Regions from separate parts of the Halobacillus sp. 12SKB genome, predicted to be linked through region 1. Evidence: a T-box and tRNA genes for the amino acid it is inferred to sense, from the RefSeq annotation. Region 1 holds a T-box; the other holds one or more tRNA genes.
The links. A T-box is a leader RNA that pairs with one kind of tRNA and senses whether it is charged. The one in region 1 lies ahead of serS (serine--tRNA ligase), so its partner is inferred to be a tRNA-Ser.
Positions count from the first base shown of each region.

Region 2: it has a tRNA-Ser gene. The T-box ahead of serS (serine--tRNA ligase) is inferred to sense a tRNA for this amino acid. The anticodon was not compared.

Region 1 is NZ_JBRFWR010000001.1:1,052,138-1,063,973, reverse strand. Features, by position in the region: gene gyrB (DNA topoisomerase (ATP-hydrolyzing) subunit B) at 1-703, shown strand, start outside; gene gyrA (DNA gyrase subunit A) at 784-3,339, shown strand; gene ACQ4XT_RS05340 (HD-GYP domain-containing protein) at 3,529-4,623, shown strand; gene ACQ4XT_RS05335 (YaaC family protein) at 4,641-5,357, opposite strand; gene guaB (IMP dehydrogenase) at 5,531-7,000, shown strand; gene ACQ4XT_RS05325 (serine hydrolase) at 7,105-8,436, shown strand; gene pdxS (pyridoxal 5'-phosphate synthase lyase subunit PdxS) at 8,555-9,439, shown strand; gene pdxT (pyridoxal 5'-phosphate synthase glutaminase subunit PdxT) at 9,457-10,047, shown strand; T-box leader at 10,085-10,307, shown strand; gene serS (serine--tRNA ligase) at 10,374-11,648, shown strand.
Region 2 is NZ_JBRFWR010000001.1:660,687-672,522, reverse strand. Features, by position in the region: gene rsbRA (RsbT co-antagonist protein RsbRA) at 6-875, shown strand; gene rsbS (RsbT antagonist protein RsbS) at 880-1,236, shown strand; gene ACQ4XT_RS03315 (anti-sigma regulatory factor) at 1,239-1,640, shown strand; gene ACQ4XT_RS03310 (PP2C family protein-serine/threonine phosphatase) at 1,656-2,666, shown strand; gene ACQ4XT_RS03305 (STAS domain-containing protein) at 2,732-3,061, shown strand; gene rsbW (anti-sigma B factor RsbW) at 3,064-3,540, shown strand; gene sigB (RNA polymerase sigma factor SigB) at 3,512-4,291, shown strand; gene ACQ4XT_RS03290 (SpoIIE family protein phosphatase) at 4,312-4,887, shown strand; gene ACQ4XT_RS03285 (Tex family protein) at 5,633-7,804, shown strand; gene cmpA (cortex morphogenetic protein CmpA) at 7,849-7,959, opposite strand; gene ACQ4XT_RS03275 (SprT family protein) at 8,035-8,478, shown strand; tRNA gene ACQ4XT_RS03270 (tRNA-Asn) at 8,654-8,728, shown strand; tRNA gene ACQ4XT_RS03265 (tRNA-Ser) at 8,733-8,823, shown strand; tRNA gene ACQ4XT_RS03260 (tRNA-Glu) at 8,833-8,904, shown strand; tRNA gene ACQ4XT_RS03255 (tRNA-Asp) at 8,918-8,994, shown strand; tRNA gene ACQ4XT_RS03250 (tRNA-Gln) at 9,003-9,077, shown strand; tRNA gene ACQ4XT_RS03245 (tRNA-Lys) at 9,183-9,258, shown strand; tRNA gene ACQ4XT_RS03240 (tRNA-Leu) at 9,267-9,348, shown strand; tRNA gene ACQ4XT_RS03235 (tRNA-Ser) at 9,402-9,494, shown strand; tRNA gene ACQ4XT_RS03230 (tRNA-Arg) at 9,564-9,640, shown strand; tRNA gene ACQ4XT_RS03225 (tRNA-Pro) at 9,648-9,724, shown strand; tRNA gene ACQ4XT_RS03220 (tRNA-Gly) at 9,748-9,821, shown strand; tRNA gene ACQ4XT_RS03215 (tRNA-Ile) at 9,840-9,913, shown strand; rRNA gene ACQ4XT_RS03210 (16S ribosomal RNA) at 10,037-11,601, shown strand; rRNA gene ACQ4XT_RS03205 (23S ribosomal RNA) at 11,772-11,836, shown strand, end outside.

The DNA.
Region 1 (11,836 bases):
CAACCTGCCGGGTAAACTGGCGGATTGTTCGTCCAAAGATGCTAACATCTCTGAACTTTATATCGTTGAGGGTGACTCTGCCGGTGGATCTGCCAAGCAGGGACGAGATCGTCATTTTCAGGCGATTTTGCCATTGCGCGGTAAAATCATCAATGTTGAAAAAGCACGCCTGGATAAAATCCTTTCCAACAACGAAGTCCGTGCCATCATTACCGCCCTTGGTACAGGAATCGGGGAAGAATTCGATATTTCAAAGGCACGTTATCATAAGATTGTGATTATGACCGACGCCGACGTCGATGGTGCACACATCCGTACTTTACTATTGACGTTCTTCTACCGTTATATGCGTCCATTGATTGAACATGGCTATATCTATATTGCTCAGCCCCCGCTTTATAAGATCCAGCAAGGAAAAGCGATCTACTACACGTATAGTGATAAGCAGCTGGATGCGAAGCTTGCGGAGCTTTCCAGTTCACCGAAGCCCGGTGTTCAGCGATACAAAGGTCTTGGAGAGATGAACCCGGAACAGCTTTGGGAAACGACAATGGACCCTGAAACGAGAACGATGCTTCAGGTCAGCTTAGAGGATGCGATGGGGGCGGATGAAACCTTCGATATTCTTATGGGAGACAAAGTCGAACCGCGTCGTAACTTCATTCAAGAGAACGCACAATACGTACAAAACCTTGATGTTTAATATAAAACAAATGTCATGAAAGAGTGGGAAAGAGAGGCGAACATATCCTTTCCCCTTTTAGGTAACTAGGAGGTAAAAGAATGGTGGATCAACCCGAACGTCCGCGCGTGCAGGAAGTCAACATCAGTCACGAAATGCGAACTTCATTCCTGGATTATGCGATGAGTGTCATCGTGGCCCGTGCCCTTCCTGATGTCAGAGACGGCTTGAAACCTGTACACAGAAGGATATTATATGCGATGCATGACCTTGGGATGCATGCGGACAAAGCTTACAAAAAGTCTGCACGTATCGTAGGTGAGGTCATTGGTAAGTACCACCCTCACGGGGACTCTGCTGTCTATGACACGATGGTGCGTATGGCACAGGACTTCAACTACCGATACATGCTCGTCGATGGACACGGAAACTTCGGTTCGGTGGACGGAGATGCCGCAGCCGCCATGCGTTATACGGAAGCACGTATGTCCAAGATTTCCATGGAGATTTTGCGTGATATCAACAAAGATACCATCGATTATAACGATAACTACGATGGAACAGAGCGGGAACCTGTAGTGCTTCCATCCAAGTTTCCGAACTTGCTCGTCAACGGTGGTTCAGGGATTGCGGTCGGAATGGCGACAAACATCCCACCTCACCAACTTGGTGAGGTTATTGATGCGGTGCTCGCGCTCAGTAAAGACCCGGATATTACCATCCAGGAATTGATGGAAAACCATATCTATGGTCCGGACTTCCCGACAGCTGGTAAAATTCTCGGCTTAAGTGGCATTCGCAAAGCCTATGAAACAGGGAAAGGCTCCATCACGGTCCGTGCGGATGTAGAAATTGAAGAACAAGCAAACGGCAAAGCCCGTTTAATCGTGCACGAGCTTCCTTATCAGGTGAACAAAGCCCGACTTGTTGAAAAAATTGCCGATCTTGCCCGCGATAAGAAAATCGATGGCATTACCGATCTTCGTGATGAGTCGGACCGTAATGGTATGCGTATCGTTATTGAATTACGCCGTGATGTTAATCCGAACGTGCTTCTCAACAATCTATACAAAATGACGGCCCTGCAATCAACGTTCGGTATCAATATGCTAGCACTCGTCAACGGGCACCCGAAAGTGCTCAACTTGAAACAGTGCCTTGAGCACTATTTGGAACACCAAAAAGTTGTCATTCGCCGCCGTACCGAATACGAACTTAGAAAAGCAGAAGCTCGTGCTCATATTCTTGCTGGTCTGCGTATTGCGCTTGACCACCTGGATGAAGTGATTTCACTGATTCGTGAATCTCAAACGACTGAAATTGCACGTACCGGTTTGATGGAGCGCTTCGGTCTTTCTGAAAAGCAGGCACAAGCGATTCTTGATATGCGTCTGCAGCGTTTGACAGGTTTAGAGCGTGAAAAGATTGAGGATGAATATCAAGAAGTTATGAAATTGATTCAAGAATTGAAAGCCATCCTTGCTGATGATGAAAAGGTTCTTGAAATCATTCGTGAAGAACTGCTTGATGTGAAAGAGCGCTACAATGATGAGCGCCGTACAGAAATCGTCCTTGGCGGAACAGACTTTATCGAGGATGAGGACTTGATCCCTGAAGAGACGGTCATCGTCACGGTCACTCACCAGGGATATGTCAAACGTCTTCCTGCATCCACTTACCGTTCACAGCGTAGAGGTGGACGAGGCGTCCAGGGCATGGGAACACACGAAGAGGACTTCGTCGAACACCTATTGTCTACGTCGACTCACAACACCCTGCTTTTCTTCTCCAACAAAGGGAAAGTATATAAAGCTAAAGGTTATGAAGTACCGGAATTCAGCCGGACGGCTAAAGGCATTCCAATCATCAACATGTTGAATGTCGAACGGGATGAGTGGATCAATGCTGTCATATCCGTTGAAGACTTTGTGGATGACTGGTACCTCGTCTTTACAACGAAGAACGGAATCACGAAGCGGACGACGCTCTCCCAATTTGCGAATATCCGAAAAGGTGGTCTGATCGCTCTCGGCCTGCGTGAAGATGATGAGCTGATTTCTGTCCGGCTGACGGATGGAACGAAAGATATCATGATCGGCACACAGAATGGATACTTGATCCGTTTCAATGAAGATCAAATCCGTGCCATGGGACGTACAGCCGCAGGTGTCAAAGGGATCTCCCTCCGTGAAGACGACAAAGTCGTATCGATGGAAATCCTTGATGATTCTCTGCAAGTGCTCACGGTCACGAGCAAAGGCTATGGAAAACGCACCCCTGCTGACGAATACCGGATTACCAACCGTGGTGGTAAAGGAATCATTACGTGTAATCTGACAGATAAAAATGGCCAGGTCGTCGCTACGAAAGCTATTAATGGTGAAGAAGATATCATGATCATTACAGAGAGTGGTGTCTTAATCCGTATGCCGATGGAAAGTATCTCTGAAACCGGACGGAACACACAAGGTGTACGCTTAATCCGTCTTGGGGATGGGGAAGAAGTCGCGACCGTCGCCCGTGTAGAGTCAGAAAAAGAAGAAGACGAATTGGTGGAAGAAGCACTTGAAAAAGAAGCCGCATCTCAAGATGAGGTTTCTGAAGAAAGGGCCGAATCACCAGCTGAAACAACGGAAGAAGAGTCCGATGAATCATAAGTAAGCAAACGCTTATGATATCCGCCGCCTGTCGATTTGCTTCGGCAGGCGGCTTTTTTATATAAAAAAAGAGAAACGTTACCAAATAATTTTTCAATATTTTCTATTTATTTGAATCGTTCATGGTAATATGGAACTATATTTAATGGATTTTACATAGGAGTAACTAGAGAAAGGTGGTTCGTTGTCATGAGGATCGCTACATCACAACTGGAACCGGGCTGTCTCTTGACGAAAGATGTCATGGGGCGGACGAATCGACCGATTGTCCCTAAGAATACGACCCTAAAGCCCGTCCATATTGATGTACTGAAGAAATTTAAGATTGATATCGTTGAAGTATCCAACCGTCGGTCAGACGGATCGCTTTTCATTGCTTCTGAGAAGGAAAATCAAGAAGATATACATCAGGATCTGCGTTCAGAGGAACCGGTCCTTCCTTTTTTCGAATCCTATTTAGCTGCTGTAAAGGAGTATAAAAAGTGGTTCATTTCCTGGCAGGGGGGATCGCCTGTAAATATGAGCGCGATCCGTAAAGTGATGGTTCCTCTGCTTGAGAGAGCTGTCGATTCTTCAGAGAGGGAAGTTTTCTCACTCCATCATTATACCTCCAGTAAAGATTACATCTATCATCATAGTGTAGCGATGGGGCTGCTATCTAGTTATTTGGCATCGAAAATGGGATACAATTATGGTGAATGGATTCAAGTCGGTTTATCCGGACTTCTTGCAGATAGTGGAATGGCGAAAATCAGTGAACGCATTACGTGGAAAGAATCCCCTTTAACAGAGAAGGAATATGAGATGGTGAAAAAACATCCGACTTACAGTTATCGCAACGTAGAAAAAATCTCTTCCTTGAGCAATCACGCGAAGGTTGCTATTTTACAGCATCATGAACGTTTGGATGGAACAGGCTACCCTTTAGGAGTCAGTCAGAATAAAATCCATCCGTTCAGTCAGATTATCGCTGTCTGTGATATGTACCACGCCATGACGTCTGAGAGGATGTACCGAAGGAAACAGTCGCCTTATAAAGTGCTCGAGGAAATCCTTCAGGAGCAGTTCGGACGCTATGATCATAAAGTGATCAGCGCTTTAGTTAAAGAAATGACCAGTTACTCTACAGGAACTAAAATACGGTTGTCTGATCATCGAGAAGCAGAAGTGATCTTCGTTGAAGAGACAAACCCGACAAGGCCGCTTGTTCGAATCATTGCAGACGGACAAATCCTCCCGTTGAAAGAACAACTGGATCTTCATATTGAAGAAGTATATGAATAAGTAGAGGCCGGTTTGTGTCATGAAATAGATGCAAACTGGTCTTTAAGCCAGGAAGCGAAAATTTTCGGAATACGATTCGAGACTGAATTTAGAAAATGTACGATGAATACATAATCCTCCCGATCTTTCATCTGCTCCATCTCCCCCCACCAATCTCCTTCATAACGGACGAGCATACTTAAGTTATAAAGCACAGCGAAATAAGCCAACAGCTCGGGCCATTCTTCTTCAATGGTAATAGGACCAGGATTTTTCAGGTGAAACAGCTCTTCCATTCCAGGAAGAGGCCGGAGTAATTCATCCATGGATATCTTTGTTTTATCTGAAGAAAATTGAAACAAATGCTCAGCGGCGTGCGGAAATAATCCATGTGGCTGTATACGGATATCGTCCTCTAAAAAACGGTAATGCTGCTTTTTTCTTTTACGCGTGGACAGCCCGTGGGCGAGCACTTTTGCTGTTGCAGGGTAGCCAGGATCAACCGTCAACAGACAGCTTTTAATGAAATGGTTCATTCCATAATAAAAAAGAAGAGGCTTTACACTCAATGGAGTATGTAAAGCTGTCGACCAATAATCCTGACCGAGGCTGAGTCCGTGAATGAACCGTTCTGCATTATTGTAAGCATGATGCTCGGCTCTTGAGTGGTTGATCTTTTCATAACAAGAAAACAAAAAGGGTCTTGTATGTGCGGTCACTTGAAGGTAAGTGAGAATTGGGTCTGTCGAGTGCAAAGAAAGTTCCTCCTTTCTAACATAAAAGGAATTCTCACCCATTTTTTTATGGTTGAAAAAGCCCGACCATTGTCGTATTGTAAATAACAATAAGAATTGGTGTTACGAGAATATACCACTTATTTTACCCACTTTCACCCAAACTATTTTAAGAAGAAAAGGAGAGGTCAAGCATGCGTGAAGACAAGTTTACAAAAGAAGGTTTAACGTTTGACGATGTACTACTTTTGCCTGCTAAGTCCGATGTTTTGCCGCGTGATGTTTCACTGGCAACAGAATTGTCCCCGACGCTACGTCTGAATATGCCGATCATTAGTGCTGGAATGGATACGGTGACGGAAGCTAAAATGGCGATTGGGATGGCACGTCAGGGAGGACTTGGCGTTATTCATAAGAATATGTCGATTGAAGAGCAGGCCGAACACGTCGACCGAGTGAAACGCTCCGAAAGCGGCGTCATTACGAACCCGTTCTTTTTGACTCCGGAACACCAGGTATTTGATGCTGAACATTTAATGGGGAAATTCCGTATTTCCGGTGTGCCGATCGTCAATAGTGTAGAAGAACAGAAACTTGTCGGAATCATCACGAACCGTGACCTCCGTTTCATCGAAGATTATTCGATACAAATCAGTGACGTCATGACGCGTGAAAATCTTGTCACAGCACCTGTAGGAACCACATTGGATGAAGCAGAAAAAATCTTGCAGCAATATAAGATTGAAAAGCTTCCGATGGTAGATAATAACGGGATTCTTAAAGGATTGATCACCATCAAGGATATTGAAAAAGTGATCGAATTCCCTTTATCAGCAAAAGATGAACAGGGGCGTCTCCTTTGTGCAGCAGCTGTCGGTGTCACAGCGGATGCAATGACGCGTATTGATAAACTAGTGGAAGCAGGTGTCGATGCTCTTGTTGTCGATACCGCACATGGTCACTCTCAGGGTGTGATCGAGCAGGTGAAGCGCATCCGTGACCGTCACCCAAAAGTGAATATTATTGCAGGAAACGTAGGTACAGCAGACGCAACACGCGAATTGATCGAAGCAGGTGCGGACGTTGTTAAAGTCGGAATCGGTCCAGGTTCAATCTGTACGACCCGTGTCGTTGCAGGTGTCGGCGTTCCTCAAATCACCGCCGTTTATGATTGTGCGAGAGAAGCAGAGAAATACAACAAGCCTGTCATCGCCGACGGAGGAATCAAATATTCCGGAGACATCGTGAAGGCTCTTGCTGCAGGTGGACATGCTGTCATGCTCGGAAGCTTACTAGCCGGGGTTTCTGAAAGTCCTGGAGAAACAGAAATCTTCCAGGGCCGCCGCTTTAAAGTCTACCGGGGAATGGGATCTGTTGGTGCCATGGAATCCGGATCAAAAGATCGTTACTTCCAAAACGATCAAGAAGCGAAGAAACTTGTGCCGGAAGGGATTGAAGGCCGTATGCCATACAAAGGACCATTGGCCGACTCCATCCATCAGCTTCTCGGCGGTATCCGCTCGGGTATGGGGTACTGTGGTACACCAACCATCAGTGCTTTACGTACAGACGCTCAATTCACAAGAATTACAGGGGCTGGTTTAAGAGAGAGTCACCCCCATGATGTCCAAATTACAAAAGAAGCGCCAAACTACTCCGTTTGACCCGTATAAAAAGTGATAGACAGGGACTTTTCCCTGTCTATTCTTTTATATACGCATGTGATAAAATAACAAAGATGCATATTTTAAGGGTGGAGGTTGAGAAAGTGACACAAAGAATTAAAACATCTATGGCCTTGATGTTGGCATTGCTTATGGGGTTCTTTGCTGTGTCCATAAATCCTGGACATACATACGCAAGCGTAGATGTTGGCGCAGAATCGGCAATACTCGTGGACGCGGAAACAGGGAAGATTTTATTTGAAAAAGAGGCGGATTTGACATTACCTCCTGCCAGTATGACGAAGATGATGACCGAATATCTTGTCATGGAAGCAATTGAGGAAGGTCAAATCAACTGGGATACGACAACACAAATTAGTCAATACGCTTTTGATATATCGGCAAACCCTGAGTTTTCAGGGGTTGGACTGAAGTTGAACGAACAATATACTGTACGTGAGTTATATGAGGCGATGGCAATCAACTCGGATAATGCGACAACCATCGCTCTTACGGAATTGATTGCTGGCAGTGAAGGTGAATTTGTTCAAATGATGAACGAAAAAGCAGCAGAAATGGGACTGCCTGACTATGATTTCGTGAATGCAACAGGACTGAATAACTCTCACTTAGGAGACAATTATCCTGAAGGCACAGACCCTGAAGCAACGAATATGCTTTCAGCGAAGTCTGCCGCACTGCTTGCATACCACTTAACAAATGATTATCCGGAAGCGCTTGAAATTTCAAGCAAACCCACACTTGATTTTGCCGGACAAACCGTGACGAACTGGAACTGGATGCTTCCGGGTATGCCAGGGCAGAACTTGGAGCAGTTCGAGTACGAAGGTATGGACGGATTGAAAACAGGTTACACAGAACTCGCTCAGAACACGTTTACAGGAACGGCAAAGCGAGACGGACAACGTTTTATCTCCGTCGTTATGAAATCTGAATCCAGAGCATCCCGTTTCAATCAAACGAGACAACTGCTGGACTACGGATTCAATCAATTCTCACGTCAGGAACTTTTCGCAGCAGGAGCCACTCCTGAAGAAGAGTCAACGCTTCCTGTCGCAAAAGGAAAAGAAGACCAGGTTGCGATTGAAACTAGTGCAGCCCTAAGCACACTTGTGAAAAGTGGGGAAGATGATCAATATGAGATTGAATTCAGCATCTCTGAGGACCAGCTGGATGACGAAGGTAATCTTGTTGCTCCTGTAGAAAAAGGACAAAAAGTAGGAACAGCAAAGCTTGTTTATAACGGAGAAGAGGACTACGGAAATATTCTTTCTGAAGGTGGACAAACCGTTGATATCGTCACTTCTTCCAGTGTAGAAAAAGCAAACTGGTTTATGCTGACTCTCGGTGCGATCGGTGAATTTTTCAGTGATATCTTCACAGGCGCAGTAGATATGGTCAAAGGCTGGTTTTAGGTGAAAAATCCCTATTTAACCAGTGGGATTTAATATAGTATTGCGTTACAATAGAGGATAAGAATCTATGATTCAAAATGAAATGCTTAAACTATAGAGCTGTTAGGGAGGAATCAACATGGCACAAACAGGTACGGATCGCGTAAAACGCGGCATGGCAGAAATGCAAAAAGGTGGCGTCATTATGGACGTCGTAAACGCAGAACAAGCAAAAATTGCTGAAGAAGCAGGCGCAGTAGCAGTAATGGCTCTTGAACGAGTTCCAGCAGATATCCGCGCAGCGGGCGGGGTTGCTCGTATGGCAGACCCTACGATCGTTGAAGAAGTGATGAATGCTGTTTCAATTCCAGTTATGGCAAAAGCTCGTATTGGGCATATTACAGAAGCACGCGTCCTTGAAGCTATGGGCGTAGACTATATCGATGAGAGTGAAGTTCTTACTCCAGCTGATGAAATCTATCACATCAAAAAAGATGACTACACAGTGCCATTCGTATGTGGCTGCCGTAACTTGGGTGAAGCGACACGCCGCATCCGTGAAGGTGCATCCATGCTTCGTACAAAGGGTGAACCTGGAACAGGAAACATTGTAGAGGCTGTCAGCCATATGCGTCAGGTTCAGTCTCAGATCCGTCATTTGCGTGGACTTTCAGAAGATGAAGTGATGGTCTATGCAAAAGAAAACGGTGCTCCATTCGATCTATTGATGGAGATCCGTGAAGAAGGACGTCTGCCTGTCGTGAACTTTGCTGCGGGCGGTATCGCAACTCCTGCGGATGCTTCCTTGATGATGCAGCTTGGAGCAGACGGAGTATTTGTTGGGTCTGGTATTTTCAAATCCAACAACCCTGAAAAGTTCGCACGTGCAATCGTTGAAGCAACGACTCATTATGACGATTACAAGTTGATCGGTGAATTGTCTAAGGGTCTTGGAACAGCCATGAAGGGTATGGAAATGTCCACCCTTACTCCTGAACAGCGCATGCAAGATCGCAGCCAGTAAGCAAAGGAGAATGCAGCATGACTACTATCGGTGTATTAGGCCTGCAAGGCGCATTCCGTGAGCATGTTCGTTCTGTCGAAGCAACAGGTGCTGACGCCGTTGTCGTCAAACGAACTGAACAGCTGAAAGAGATCGATGGCTTGATTATCCCTGGTGGTGAAAGTACGACCATCCGCAGACTCATTGATAAGTACGAGTTTCTGGAGCCGATCCGTGAGTTCGGAAAAAGCGGTAACCCGATTTTCGGTACGTGTGCAGGGCTCATCCTACTCGCTTCAGAAATCGATGGTTCTTATGACGTTCACCTAGGAGTCATGGATATCAAAGTCCGGCGTAACGCTTTCGGACGCCAGCGTGAAAGTTTTGAAGCCGATCTTGATATTGAAGGTGTAGCAGAAGGGTTCAATGCCGTATTTATCCGTGCTCCTTACATTGAAGGAGTTGGAGAAAATACGAAAGTGCTGGCTCGTTATGACGGTCATATTGTAGCCGCTCAGGAAGGTCACTATTTAGCTTGTTCTTTCCATCCAGAGTTGACGGATGACCACCGTTTGACAAAACATTTTGTCAAAATGGTAGAAGAAGCTAAAAAAACACTTGCATTATAATTCTGAATCCGCTAATCTTATGTAACACAAACCATAAATGAACGCGATGACAGGAAATAGTAACATGTCCCTTCTTCTCAAAGAGAGTCAGTGGCTGGTGAGAACTGACGGAGAAGCCATGTGAATCCATCCTTGAGTGTCTGACTGAAAAGAAGTAGGTCAGACCGGTACTCACCGTTATGAGTGAAGCCGGAAGGTCACACAGACCTTCAACTTGGGTGGTATCGCGGGAAGCATAAACCAAAGCTCTCGTCCCTTATTAGGGACGGGAGCTTTTTGTTTAGCTTCCAATCCATTGAACTGATTATATAAAGGAGGAAGTAAACATGTTGGACATGAAATACTTACGCCAGAACTTTGAAGAAGTTAAAGGAAAACTGCAAAATCGTGGAGAAGATCTCTCTGACTTGGATGCCTTCGGTGACTTGGATAGCAAACGCCGTGAGCTGATTCAAGAAACAGAAGAATTGAAAGCAAAGCGCAATGAAGTATCCAAGGAAATTTCCCAACTGAAAAAAGCGAAGGAAGACGCCGATGACAAGATCAAAGAAATGCGCGAAGTTGGCGATCGTATCAAAACGCTTGATACAGAGTTGAAAGAAGTGGAAGAGAAACTTGAAACGCTTCTCTTATCTATCCCGAATATCCCCCACGAAAGTGTACCTGTCGGAGGGGATGAAGAAGACAATATTGAAGCACGAAAAGCAGGCGAGATCCCGACATTTGATTTTGAAGCTAAGCCTCACTGGGATGTAGCGACAGATTTAGGCATCCTTGATTTTGAAAGAGCATCCAAGGTAACGGGAAGTCGTTTCGTATTCTATAAAGGACTTGGGGCCCGTTTAGAGCGTGCGTTACTCAACTTCATGATGGATCTGCATGCAGATGAACACGGCTATCAGGAAATGCTGCCACCACAAATGGTCAACCGCACAGCGATGACAGGTACAGGTCAATTACCGAAATTCGAAGAAGATGCGTTTAAAATTGAAGACTGGGATTATTTCCTCGTGCCAACAGCTGAGGTTCCAGTCACAAACTTCCATAGAGAAGAAATTTTATCTGTTGAAGACCTTCCACAAAAGTTCGTAGCCTTCAGCACAAATTTCCGTTCTGAAGCAGGGTCTGCCGGTCGCGATACAAGAGGATTGATCCGTCAGCACCAATTCAATAAAGTCGAGCTTGTCCAGCTGGCAAAGCCGGAAGAATCTTATGATGTTCTGGAAGAATTGACAGGACATGCGGAAAAAGTCCTTCAACTGCTGAAGCTTCCTTATCGTGTGATGAGCATGTGCACGGGAGATCTAGGATTCACAGCAGCTAAGAAATACGACATTGAAGTATGGATCCCGAGCCAGGAGACTTATCGGGAGATCAGCTCTTGCTCTAACTTCGAAGATTTTCAGGCCCGCCGCGCAGGCATTCGCTTCCGTAGAGAAGAAAAAGGAAAGCCTGAATTCGTACACACGTTGAACGGTTCTGGTCTAGCCATCGGTCGTACCGTTGCAGCCATCCTTGAAAATTACCAGCAGGAAGACGGAACGGTCATCGTACCAGAGGTCCTGCGTCCATACATGGGTGGGAAAGAAATCATCAAATAACACCTGTAATAGTAAAAGCGCCTGAATCCTATGAATGGTTTCAGGTGTTTTTTCTTGATTTCGTTTTTGGAGACAGCCACTGCGAATCGTCCTTGACTCTGTGGAAGGGAATTTGTATAATAACTAGGTGACATTTTTTCGTGATTGTTCGACAATAACTTCTTTTAAAAAAATTAAAGGATTTTATT
Region 2 (11,836 bases), 390 kb from region 1:
AGATAATGGACGAAAGATTGAAAAATGTAGTAGTAGAACATAGTGATGACATTGTCAAAATGTGGTTGGAGGAAGTTAACACCCATAAGAAGAATGATTATACATCGACGATTTCTGATGAAATGTTCGAAAGTACGAACCGTGAATTTGTCAACGTGATTTTTTCCAGTATTGAGAAGCAGGGATTATCCTCAGACTTGGACGATTTCTCTGAACGCTTGATTAATCTCGGCTGGCCGTTGAGTTATTTAACGGATGGGATGCAGGTGTTTCGTCGTGTAGTGACGGATTTCATCCTCAAACAATCGGATAAAATCGATTCGGATTACTTTTCTGAGGTCCTTCGGAAAGTAGATGGCTGGGTCGACCCGATCATCAACCGTCTTGTCAACGAGTATTCGGGAAGCTGGGAGCATATCGTTTCTTTGCAGAGAGTAGCTTTACAAGAGCTTTCCGCCCCATTGATCCCCGTGATGGAGAACATTACGATCATGCCTCTGATCGGAACCATCGACACGGAGCGGGCCAAGTTAATCATGGAGAACCTGTTGGACGGAGTGATCAAACATAACGCCGAAGTTGTTTTGATCGATATTACAGGTGTGCCGGTTGTGGATACAATGGTTGCCCATCACATTATACAGGCAGCTGAGGCTGTAAGGCTCATTGGTTCCCGGTGCATTTTAGTGGGAATCCGTCCTGAAATTGCACAGACGATTGTGAACCTCGGAATCGATTTAGGTAAATTCCCTACGAAGAGTTCATTGCGAAAAGGGTTCCAAACAGCATTAGAATTAACAAATCGTCGTATTGAAGAAACCCAGAACAACGATGAAGACATCGAAAAACTAATTGATTCGCTAGATAGGGAGTGAAAACATGAGGATACCTATTTTAAAGCTTCACAACTATTTACTCATTTCCATACAAATTGACTTGGATGACCAGACGGCCATCCAGTTCCAGGAAGATCTTTTGAGCAAGATTCATGAAAGCGGAGCGACAGGTGTCGTCATTGATTTGACATCCGTTGATATCATCGATTCTTTCATTGCTAAAGTTTTGGGAGACGTTGTGACGATGTCGGATTTGATGGGGGCCAAAGTTGTTTTGACGGGGATCCAACCGGCAGTTGCAATGACTCTTATTGACCTAGGTATACACATGCAAGATGTCCCGACCGCGTTAGATCTAGAACAAGGATTGATCAAACTTCGCCAGGAATTGGAGGAGTGAATATGGACTTTCAATCCTGTGTCAACATTAAAAAGGAATGGGACATCGTCGGAGCCAGGCAACTTGGACGAGATATATCCAGAAAGATCGGCTTCGGGACTGTCGATCAAGCAAGGATTGCCACGGCCATTTCTGAACTGGCACGGAACATTTATCTATATGCAGGAACAGGCAGAGTCTGTTTCGAAGCACTTGAGGATATGAACAAAAAGGGAATTCGGATCGTAGCTACAGATGAAGGACCTGGCATTAAAGATATCAGTCAAGTTATGGAAGACGGGTTCACCACATCAGGAGGGCTCGGAGCAGGGCTGCCAGGGGTGAAACGGTTAATGGATGACTTTGATATTGTATCAGCAGAAGGTGAAGGTACGGAAATCACTGTCGTTAAATGGCTCCGTTAAAGGAGGTAATTTGAGATGAACACATTGAAGCTCGACTTAGAAAATTATAAAGAACTATTACAAGAGTATATTAAGACCCAGGATGAGCAATCTCTATACCAAGCGGAACAGTTCAGCAAGCACTCTATGCAGCAGAACATATCGCCGGAAGAGATTATCAATGTTCACATCCAATCGCTACAAGAAATATACCCGGATATGCCTGAGTATATTCAGGCATCAATGAACTTTCTTCTAGAAACTATGATCTCTTATGGGTTGGCGTATCAGGAGTATCAGACGTTGCGGGAAAAGCAGCTTGAGCTCAAATCGGAAATTTCCGTCGCTGCCAATATGCAAAAAACATTATTGTCGACAGTGAAACCGGATTTGTCTGAAATTGATGTTGGTGCTTTGAGTGTTCCTGCTAAGCAAATGAACGGGGACTATCACCACTTCGTCCATGATGGAAAAGGGAGTCTCGGGATCGCTGTTGCCGATGTCATAGGTAAAGGTGTCCCTGCTGCTCTCTGTATGTCGATGATCAAATATTCGATGGACAGTTTTTCAGGAATGCGGACAGACCCTAGTGTCATTCTTGGCAGTTTGAACCGTGTAGTGGAGCGGAACGTGGATGCAAGCATGTTTATTACGATGTTCTATGGCTTGTATAATTCGAATGAGCATACGTTCACTTTTTCATCAGCAGGTCATGAACCAGGTTACTATTACCATAAAGATCGGGATGAGTTTGAGGAAATCGATGCCCCGGGACTTGTACTCGGCGTATCTCCGGAAGTCACGTATAAGCAGTACGAAAAGAGAGTGGAAAAAGGAGATATGATCATCCTTCTGACCGATGGTGTAACTGAATGTCGACAAGGGGACCGATTCATTGATCAGGAAGAAATTTTACATGTCATCAAACAATATTCCCACCTTCCCGCACAGGGAATTGTGGACCAGGTATATAAACATTTCGAGCGTCTGCAGGACTTCCAGTTGAGAGATGACTTTACATTAATTATTTTACGAAGAAATGTTTAACCACTGTTTTTACAGGGTATTAAAACATGTAGTATGTTTTTCAGGAAACATTGGGAGGGATTACGATGAATTTATCAATAGATGTTACGAACAATGAAGGTGTTTCAAATGTCGTCCTTACCGGAGAAGTGGATGCATTCACAGCACCCAAGTTAAAAGATACATTGCTGCCGCTGACGAAGGAAAAAGGCCAAGTTGTAGAAGTGGATTTCCAGGACGTGAATTACATGGATTCCACCGGTCTTGGTGTATTCATCAGTGCTTTGAAATCAACGAAGGAGCATGAATCTGAGATGCGCCTTGTTCATATGCAGGACCGTGTTTACCGCCTCTTTAAGATTACAGGATTAACAGAAATTATTAACATCGAGTCTACAGTGCAAGGTGGAATGTAAACATGGAACCATTTGATTTTGTTGAAGTGAAGGTACCTGCCAAAGCGGAATACATCGGTGTCGTTCGTCTGAGCATATCAGGGATTGCCAACCGAATGGGATTCACTTATGAAGATATTGAAGATTTGAAAGTAGCCATTTCAGAGGCGATCACCAATGCGGTGAAGCATGCGTATAAAGAAACAGGTGAAGGCGAAATCACCATCGGTTTTGGTGTTTATCAGGACAGGCTCGAAGTCATGGTTGCTGACCATGGAGGAAGCTTTAACCTTGGCGAAATCAAGGAAGATATCGGACCTTATAAACAAGATGACGATATCGAAGAACTGCGCGAAGGAGGCTTTGGCCTGTTTCTCATAGATGCTCTGATGGACAAAGTTGAAATCAATAGCAAATATGGAGTCATTGTCCTTATGACAAAATATCTCCATGAAACCGGGGTGGGTCAAGATGGCGACCAAATCACAACACCACAATGAGGAAGTTTACGAATGGATCGCCTATCTACAAGAGAATCCACGGGATGAAGCAGTTCAGGAGAAGGTTGTCCTCGTTTATAAGGATCTTGTAGAATCCATTGCCCGTAAATACTCAAAAAACAGCACCATTCATGAAGACTTGGTTCAAGTTGGCATGCTTGGACTGTTAGCGGCAATCAGAAGATATGACCCGGAATTCGGTAAATCTTTTGAGTCATTTGCCATCCCCACGATCATCGGGGAAATCAAACGCTTTATTCGTGACAAAACATGGAGCGTCCATGTCCCGCGTAGAATCAAAGAGCTTGGACCAAAGATTAAAAAGGTTTCGGAAGAGCTGACGAATACACTGCAACGATCTCCGTCCGTCAAAGAAATCGCAGATGAGTTAGAAGTATCTGAAGAGGATATCCTTGAGACGATGGAAATGGGTAAAAGTTATAAAGCTCTGTCCGTGGACCGTAAGATCGAAGCGGATTCTGACGGAAGTACCGTCACTATTCTTGACTTAATTGGAAATCAGGAAGATGGTTATTCCAACATCGATCAGAGGATGCTTTTAGAAAAGATACTTCCAATTCTTAGCGAACGTGAACAGGAAATCTTACAATGCACGTACTTTGAAAACATGAGTCAGAAAGACACAGGCGAACGACTGGGAATTTCCCAGATGCACGTATCCCGTTTGCAAAGACGGGCCTTGAGAAAGCTGAGAGAAGCCTTGCAATCTGAATCTGTCGAGGTATTCTAGTGGAAAAGGAGAATAAACGGGTGGATTTATCTATTTTCCAAAAAGCCAAAAAAGGGAATTACTATTGCGGTGACAGCTATTTCTACAAGGAAACGGAGGATGCATTCCTTTGTGCCCTTGCCGACGGTCTCGGGAGTGGTGAAATGGCCCGTGAATCATCCAAGGCAGTGATGGAAGTGATAGAGAAACATCCAGATTTGACTTTAGAAGCTCTCATAAAAAAGTGCAACGAGGTATTAGTAGGGAAGCGGGGAGTTGTCCTGGGGATTTTAAGGATAGACTTTAACACTCGTACTTATTCCTATTCATCGATAGGTAACATCGGTGTTATTACCGTGAACCCGGATGGGGAGCGCAACCGCAACATACCGTTGGCTGGTTACTTATCAGGTTATCCACGCAGGCTGAGAATTTCTCACGGTACTGTGCAAGAAGGAATGGTATTCCTTATGTTCTCGGACGGAGTGAATGACCGCCGTCTGTCGTCAAAGTTTACTCATTCCAAAGACGTTGAGCAAATCACTCAACATTACAAAGAATTATACGGTCAATCTCGTGATGATGATGTCACCCTGATTGCCATGGCATATCATTAAAACCCTTCATTCCAACCGAGAGGTAGAATGGAGGGTTTTATTGTTTTTCGCGAGACATTCATTTTATTTATTTAAGTATATGGCTGTATTATTGATAACTTGATATCGAGATGTTTTTCGGTTTTGTTGCTTAGTTGGGCGTCAGGGGTGGTCAGGAAGCTATTCGTCTAGCTCCATCGCCCAGACACTCGTGTCTACCAGGGCGATGGAGCATTTGAACACTTTCCAGTTGGGCCTCGCCAGCTAATCCATTCCCACGGGAGTCTCTCAGCTTCCTGGCCACCCCTTTTGATGTATGCGTAGAACGAACCCCCCTTTGCTCAAAGGGATTGCCTTCCACTCTCCCGCTTTAATAAGCATAAACCCTTCTCTAACAAACTTTCAGAATACAAATAAACAAGGTTTGAGGTTTAACGCTCACATTTTCATCAAGCTTGAAGCTTCTTATTCCAGAAATGGTTTCGAGACACTTATAAAGTAAAGGGACGGAGGGAAACGGTGAGACTCCTATGGGACGAGTGGGACAGGTGAGACCCCCGAAGGCGTAGCCTGAGGAGGATAACCGCCCGCCCCATGGAAAGCCAACGGTTTCCCATAGCCCACAAACTCACACAAACATCTCGAAGCTGACTCTTCACAAACGGGATCTTATATTAAATACATAATTGGTAAGACCGGAGTCTTCAAGTATTCTTTTTTATAATTTGATACAATGGATGAGACGTCATTGAAGGAGGTCATTTAGTTGAGTGAAACCATTAAAAATACAGAGCTTATGAAGCTCGTCGCTAAACAGACGAAATTGAAGGATCAAACGATCAAACAAGTCATTGAATTGCTTGAAGAAGGAAATACAGTACCGTTTATCGCCCGTTATCGAAAAGAACTGACAGGCGGTTTGGATGAAGTGCAAATCAAAGAAATTGAAGATCAGTGGAACTATGTAACGAACCTTGTTCAGCGTAAGGAAGAAGTTATTCGCCTCATTGATGAACAGGGAAAACTGACCGAAGAATTACGCCGTGATATTGAATCCGCTGAAAAACTTCAAAAGGTGGAAGACTTGTACCGACCTTATAAACAAAAGCGTCGGACAAGAGCGACCGTAGCCAAAGAAAAAGGATTGGAACCCTTCGCGACTCAAGTCTGGCAACAGCAGAACATCGACTTTGAGAAAGAAGCAGAAGCCTTCTTTTCCGATGAACACGAAGTGAATACGGTTGAAGATGTCCGGGCAGGGGTGAATGATATCCTCGCTGAATGGATTTCAGATGACCCTACATATCGAGAAAAGATTAGAAAGCAGACGCACGATAAAGGTGTCATCGCTTCATCTGAAAAAAAAGCAGATCAAGATGAAAAAGGCATTTTTGAAATGTATTATGACTATCAAGAACCCGTTCGATCGATCGTATCCCACCGTGTTCTTGCACTTAACCGTGGGGAAAAAGAAGAAATTATTAAAGTTTCCGTTCAGCCTCCTGAAGAGGCGATTGTTCAATATTTGGAGAGGAGCGTTATTAAACGCCATACGGTCGGGAAGATCCGTTCCATCTTGGAAGAAGCAATCCAGGACAGTTATAAGCGTTTAATTCAGCCATCTGTTGAAAGAGAGATCCGAGGAGCATTATCTGAACAGGCTGAGGAACAGGCGATTGAAGTTTTCTCCAGTAATTTGCGAAACCTTTTGCTGCAACCCCCATTGAAAGGAAAAGTGGTTCTTGGAGTAGACCCTGCTTACCGTACCGGTTGTAAGCTTGCCGTCGTGGATGAAACAGGGAAAGTGCTGGATATTGGCGTCATCTATCCAACAGCACCAAGAAATGATACGGCAGGAGCGGAGAAAAAGATTCTTGGCTTCATGGATGCGTATGACATTGAGCTGATGGCCATTGGGAATGGCACAGCTTCGAGAGAAACGGAACAGTTCATCGCAGATATGATTCAAAAACATCAGTTGAACGCTTCTTATATGATTGTGAATGAAGCGGGGGCAAGTGTGTACTCAGCTTCAAAGCTCGCACGTGAAGAATTTCCGGACTTTCAAGTAGAAGAGCGTAGTGCGGTATCCATCGCTCGTCGTGTCCAGGACCCATTAGCAGAACTCGTAAAGATCGACCCTAAATCCATCGGGGTGGGTCAATATCAGCACGATGTCACTCAGAAAAAACTGAACGAATCACTGACGTTCGTTGTTGAGACGGCAGTAAACCAAGTGGGAGTGAATGTGAATACGGCTTCGTCATCTCTGTTGCAGTATGTATCTGGGTTGAGTAAAACGGTTGCCAACAATGTCGTGAAAAAGAGAGAAGAGTTAGGGAAGTTTACGAAACGATCCGAACTCAAAGATATTCCTCGCTTAGGTGCAAAAACATTTGAGCAAAGTATCGGCTTTTTAAGAATACTAGATGGAAAAGAACCTCTTGACCGCACACCGATTCACCCGGAGAGTTATAAAGCGACACGGGAACTTTTGAGGAAGTTCGGTTTTACCACAGAAGATATTGGAACGGACAAGCTGGCAGAAGAACTGAAAAGTGTCGACACATCATCTGTAGCGGAACAGCTGAACATTGGTGAGTTGACGCTTCAGGATATTGTAAAATCTCTTGTCCAGCCTGGACGGGACCCGAGGGATGACCTTCCTAAGCCATTGTTGAAAACGAATGTTCTTTCTATGGAAGATTTAGAACAGGGGATGGAACTGGAAGGAACCGTTAGAAACGTTGTAGACTTCGGTGCATTCGTGGATATTGGAGTCAAACAGGATGGGCTTGTCCATATCTCGAAGCTTGCTAATAAATTCGTCAAACACCCAATGGACGTGGTAGCGGTGGGGGACGTCGTTACCGTTTGGGTCGATCAAGTGGATGTACAAAAACAGAGGATCGCTTTGACCATGATTAATCAAGGGTAATATTAAATGGAACTGCCTGGAGAGTGATACTTTCCGGGTAGTTTTTATTTATATAGATGCTGATAGTAATACCAGCATTGGTTCAGCATTTTAATCTGGTATTTGTCTTTGTTCAAGAATGCTTTTGTCATTTGGTTCTTCAACCAGGAAGGCATAAGTACTCAGCTCCTTCATATTCAACTTTTTTCATTCTTATGATACAGTATGCAAAGGACAAGGGAGGTGTTCCTATGACAGATCAGGAATTGCAGCATTGGACCAATGAGTTATCGGAAAAATACTTTGACAAGCCTTTCGCTCATGATGTATACTTCAATTCTCGTCTTCGTACGACAGGAGGCAGGTACATTCCTTCTAAAAAAGTGATTGAAATCAATCCGAAATATGTAGTAGAATTAGATGGTGTCGAATTAGAGGGCATTATTAAACATGAACTCTGTCATTACCACCTTCATATAGAAGGGAAAGGTTTTGGACATCGTGATCCTGAGTTCAAGACATTATTGAAAAAGACGGGGTCTCCTCGACATTGTGCACCATTACCTTCTGAGAAGAGTGGGAACTTCCACCACTATGTTTGTACAAAATGCGGACAAACATACAAGCGGAAAAGGCGGGTGGACACGAAACGTTTCGGATGTGGGAAATGTAAAGGCAACTTAAAAAAGAAGTAAATTTTCCATTGACGAACGATGGGTCACATGTTAAATTAGTTAAGTCCTAACAAAACAAGCCAAAAAACGCATGAAAACAACTTAGAATTTCATCAAAAAAAGGTTTGACACCAAGGACGAAATGTTATAAGATATAAAACGTCGCTGATAAACAGCAACGAACATTGCGAATTATTCCAACGTAGCTCAGTGGTAGAGCAATCGGCTGTTAACCGATCGGTCGTAGGTTCGAATCCTACCGTTGGAGCCATTACGGAGAAGTACTCAAGTGGCTGAAGAGGCGCCCCTGCTAAGGGTGTAGGTCGCGTAAGCGGCGCGAGGGTTCAAATCCCTCCTTCTCCGCCATTTATTTTTGGCCCGTTGGTCAAGTGGTTAAGACACCGCCCTTTCACGGCGGTAACACGGGTTCGAATCCCGTACGGGTCACTTAACCTTATAAGGTCCGGTAGTTCAGTTGGTTAGAATGCCTGCCTGTCACGCAGGAGGTCGCGGGTTCGAGTCCCGTCCGGACCGCCACTCTTTTTTGGGCCATAGCCAAGCGGTAAGGCAACGGTTTTTGGTACCGTCATGCGCTGGTTCGAATCCAGCTGGCCCAGCCATTTTCTTTTCAAAAAAGAGTTGACAAAAAGCTAAATAAGTTATATGATGTTTCTTGTGCTTCAAAAAACAACATCATCATTGAGTGTTACAGATTCCTTTAATAGGAGCCATTAGCTCAGCTGGTAGAGCATCTGACTTTTAATCAGAGGGTCGAAGGTTCGAATCCTTCATGGCTCACCATTTATTATGCGGGTGTGGTGGAATTGGCAGACACGCTAGATTTAGGATCTAGTGCTTCACGGCGTGGGGGTTCAAGTCCCTCCACCCGCACTTATCCGGAATTAGTCATGATCAGCATCCCATTGTTTACTACAGCAATTATTGCGGTCGGGGTGGCGGAATCGGCAGACGCGCTAGGCTTGAGGGCCTAGTGGGAGGTAATCCCCGTGGAGGTTCAAGTCCTCTCGGCCGCACCAACTTTTTTAAAAAAAGTGCTTGCGTCAAAACACAAATGATGTTAACATATTAAATGTCGCTTTTTTAATGCGCCCGTAGCTCAATTGGATAGAGCGTCTGACTACGGATCAGAAGGTTAGGGGTTCGACTCCTCTCGGGCGCGCCATTTTAAACGGGAAGTAGCTCAGCTTGGTAGAGCACTTGGTTTGGGACCAAGGGGTCGCAGGTTCGAATCCTGTCTTCCCGACCATCGAAATCCTAAATAAAATTTAAGCGGGTGTAGTTTAGTGGTAAAACCTCAGCCTTCCAAGCTGATGATGAGGGTTCGATTCCCTTCACCCGCTCCATTTTATTGAATGTCATCGGGGCCTGTAGCTCAGTTGGGTAGAGCGCACGCCTGATAAGCGTGAGGTCGGTGGTTCAAGTCCACTCAGGCTCCACCATGATTCATTTGATCTTTGAAAACTGAACGAACCAACCAGTACGTCAAAACATTTCTTCTTTATAGAAGAGATTTGAAACAAGCACATTCGGTGTGCAAATGAGCAAGTCAAACTTAACTTTTATGGAGAGTTTGATCCTGGCTCAGGACGAACGCTGGCGGCGTGCCTAATACATGCAAGTCGAGCGCGGGAAGCGAGTGGATCCCTTCGGGGTGAAGCTCGTGGAACGAGCGGCGGACGGGTGAGTAACACGTGGGCAACCTGCCTGTAAGATCGGAATAACCCCGGGAAACCGGGGCTAATGCCGGGTAATACTTTCTTTCGCATGAAGGAAAGTTGAAAGATGGCTTCTCGCTATCACTTACAGATGGGCCCGCGGCGCATTAGCTAGTTGGTGAGGTAACGGCTCACCAAGGCGACGATGCGTAGCCGACCTGAGAGGGTGATCGGCCACACTGGGACTGAGACACGGCCCAGACTCCTACGGGAGGCAGCAGTAGGGAATCTTCCGCAATGGACGAAAGTCTGACGGAGCAACGCCGCGTGAACGATGAAGGTCTTCGGATCGTAAAGTTCTGTTGTTAGGGAAGAACAAGTACCGTTCGAACAGGGCGGTACCTTGACGGTACCTAACGAGGAAGCCCCGGCTAACTACGTGCCAGCAGCCGCGGTAATACGTAGGGGGCAAGCGTTGTCCGGAATTATTGGGCGTAAAGCGCGCGCAGGCGGTTCCTTAAGTCTGATGTGAAAGCCCACGGCTCAACCGTGGAGGGTCATTGGAAACTGGGGAACTTGAGGACAGAAGAGGAGAGTGGAATTCCACGTGTAGCGGTGAAATGCGTAGATATGTGGAGGAACACCAGTGGCGAAGGCGACTCTCTGGTCTGTTTCTGACGCTGAGGTGCGAAAGCGTGGGTAGCAAACAGGATTAGATACCCTGGTAGTCCACGCCGTAAACGATGAGTGCTAGGTGTTAGGGGGCTTCCACCCCTTAGTGCTGAAGTTAACGCATTAAGCACTCCGCCTGGGGAGTACGGCCGCAAGGCTGAAACTCAAAGGAATTGACGGGGGCCCGCACAAGCGGTGGAGCATGTGGTTTAATTCGAAGCAACGCGAAGAACCTTACCAGGTCTTGACATCCTTGGACAACCCTAGAGATAGGGCTTTCCCTTCGGGGACCAAGTGACAGGTGGTGCATGGTTGTCGTCAGCTCGTGTCGTGAGATGTTGGGTTAAGTCCCGCAACGAGCGCAACCCCTAATCTTAGTTGCCAGCATTCAGTTGGGCACTCTAAGGTGACTGCCGGTGACAAACCGGAGGAAGGCGGGGATGACGTCAAATCATCATGCCCCTTATGACCTGGGCTACACACGTGCTACAATGGATGGTACAAAGGGCAGCGAAGCCGCGAGGTGTAGCAAATCCCATAAAACCATTCTCAGTTCGGATTGCAGGCTGCAACTCGCCTGCATGAAGCCGGAATCGCTAGTAATCGCGGATCAGCATGCCGCGGTGAATACGTTCCCGGGCCTTGTACACACCGCCCGTCACACCACGAGAGTTGGCAACACCCGAAGTCGGTGAGGTAACCTTTTTGGAGCCAGCCGCCGAAGGTGGGGCCAATGATTGGGGTGAAGTCGTAACAAGGTAGCCGTATCGGAAGGTGCGGCTGGATCACCTCCTTTCTAAGGATATTACGGAAACGTACTGTGTTGGTTGTTCAGTTTTGAGAGATCAAACGATCTTTCAACTTGTGAACCTTGAAAACTGGATAAGGAATCATTGTTTCATCTAACGATGAGACATTTGATGACAAGACATCTAATTGAAATTGTAAACGTCTTTTCACGAAGATAGTTAAGTGAATAAGGGCGCACGGTGGATGCCTTGGTACTAGGAGCCGATGAAGGACGGGACTAA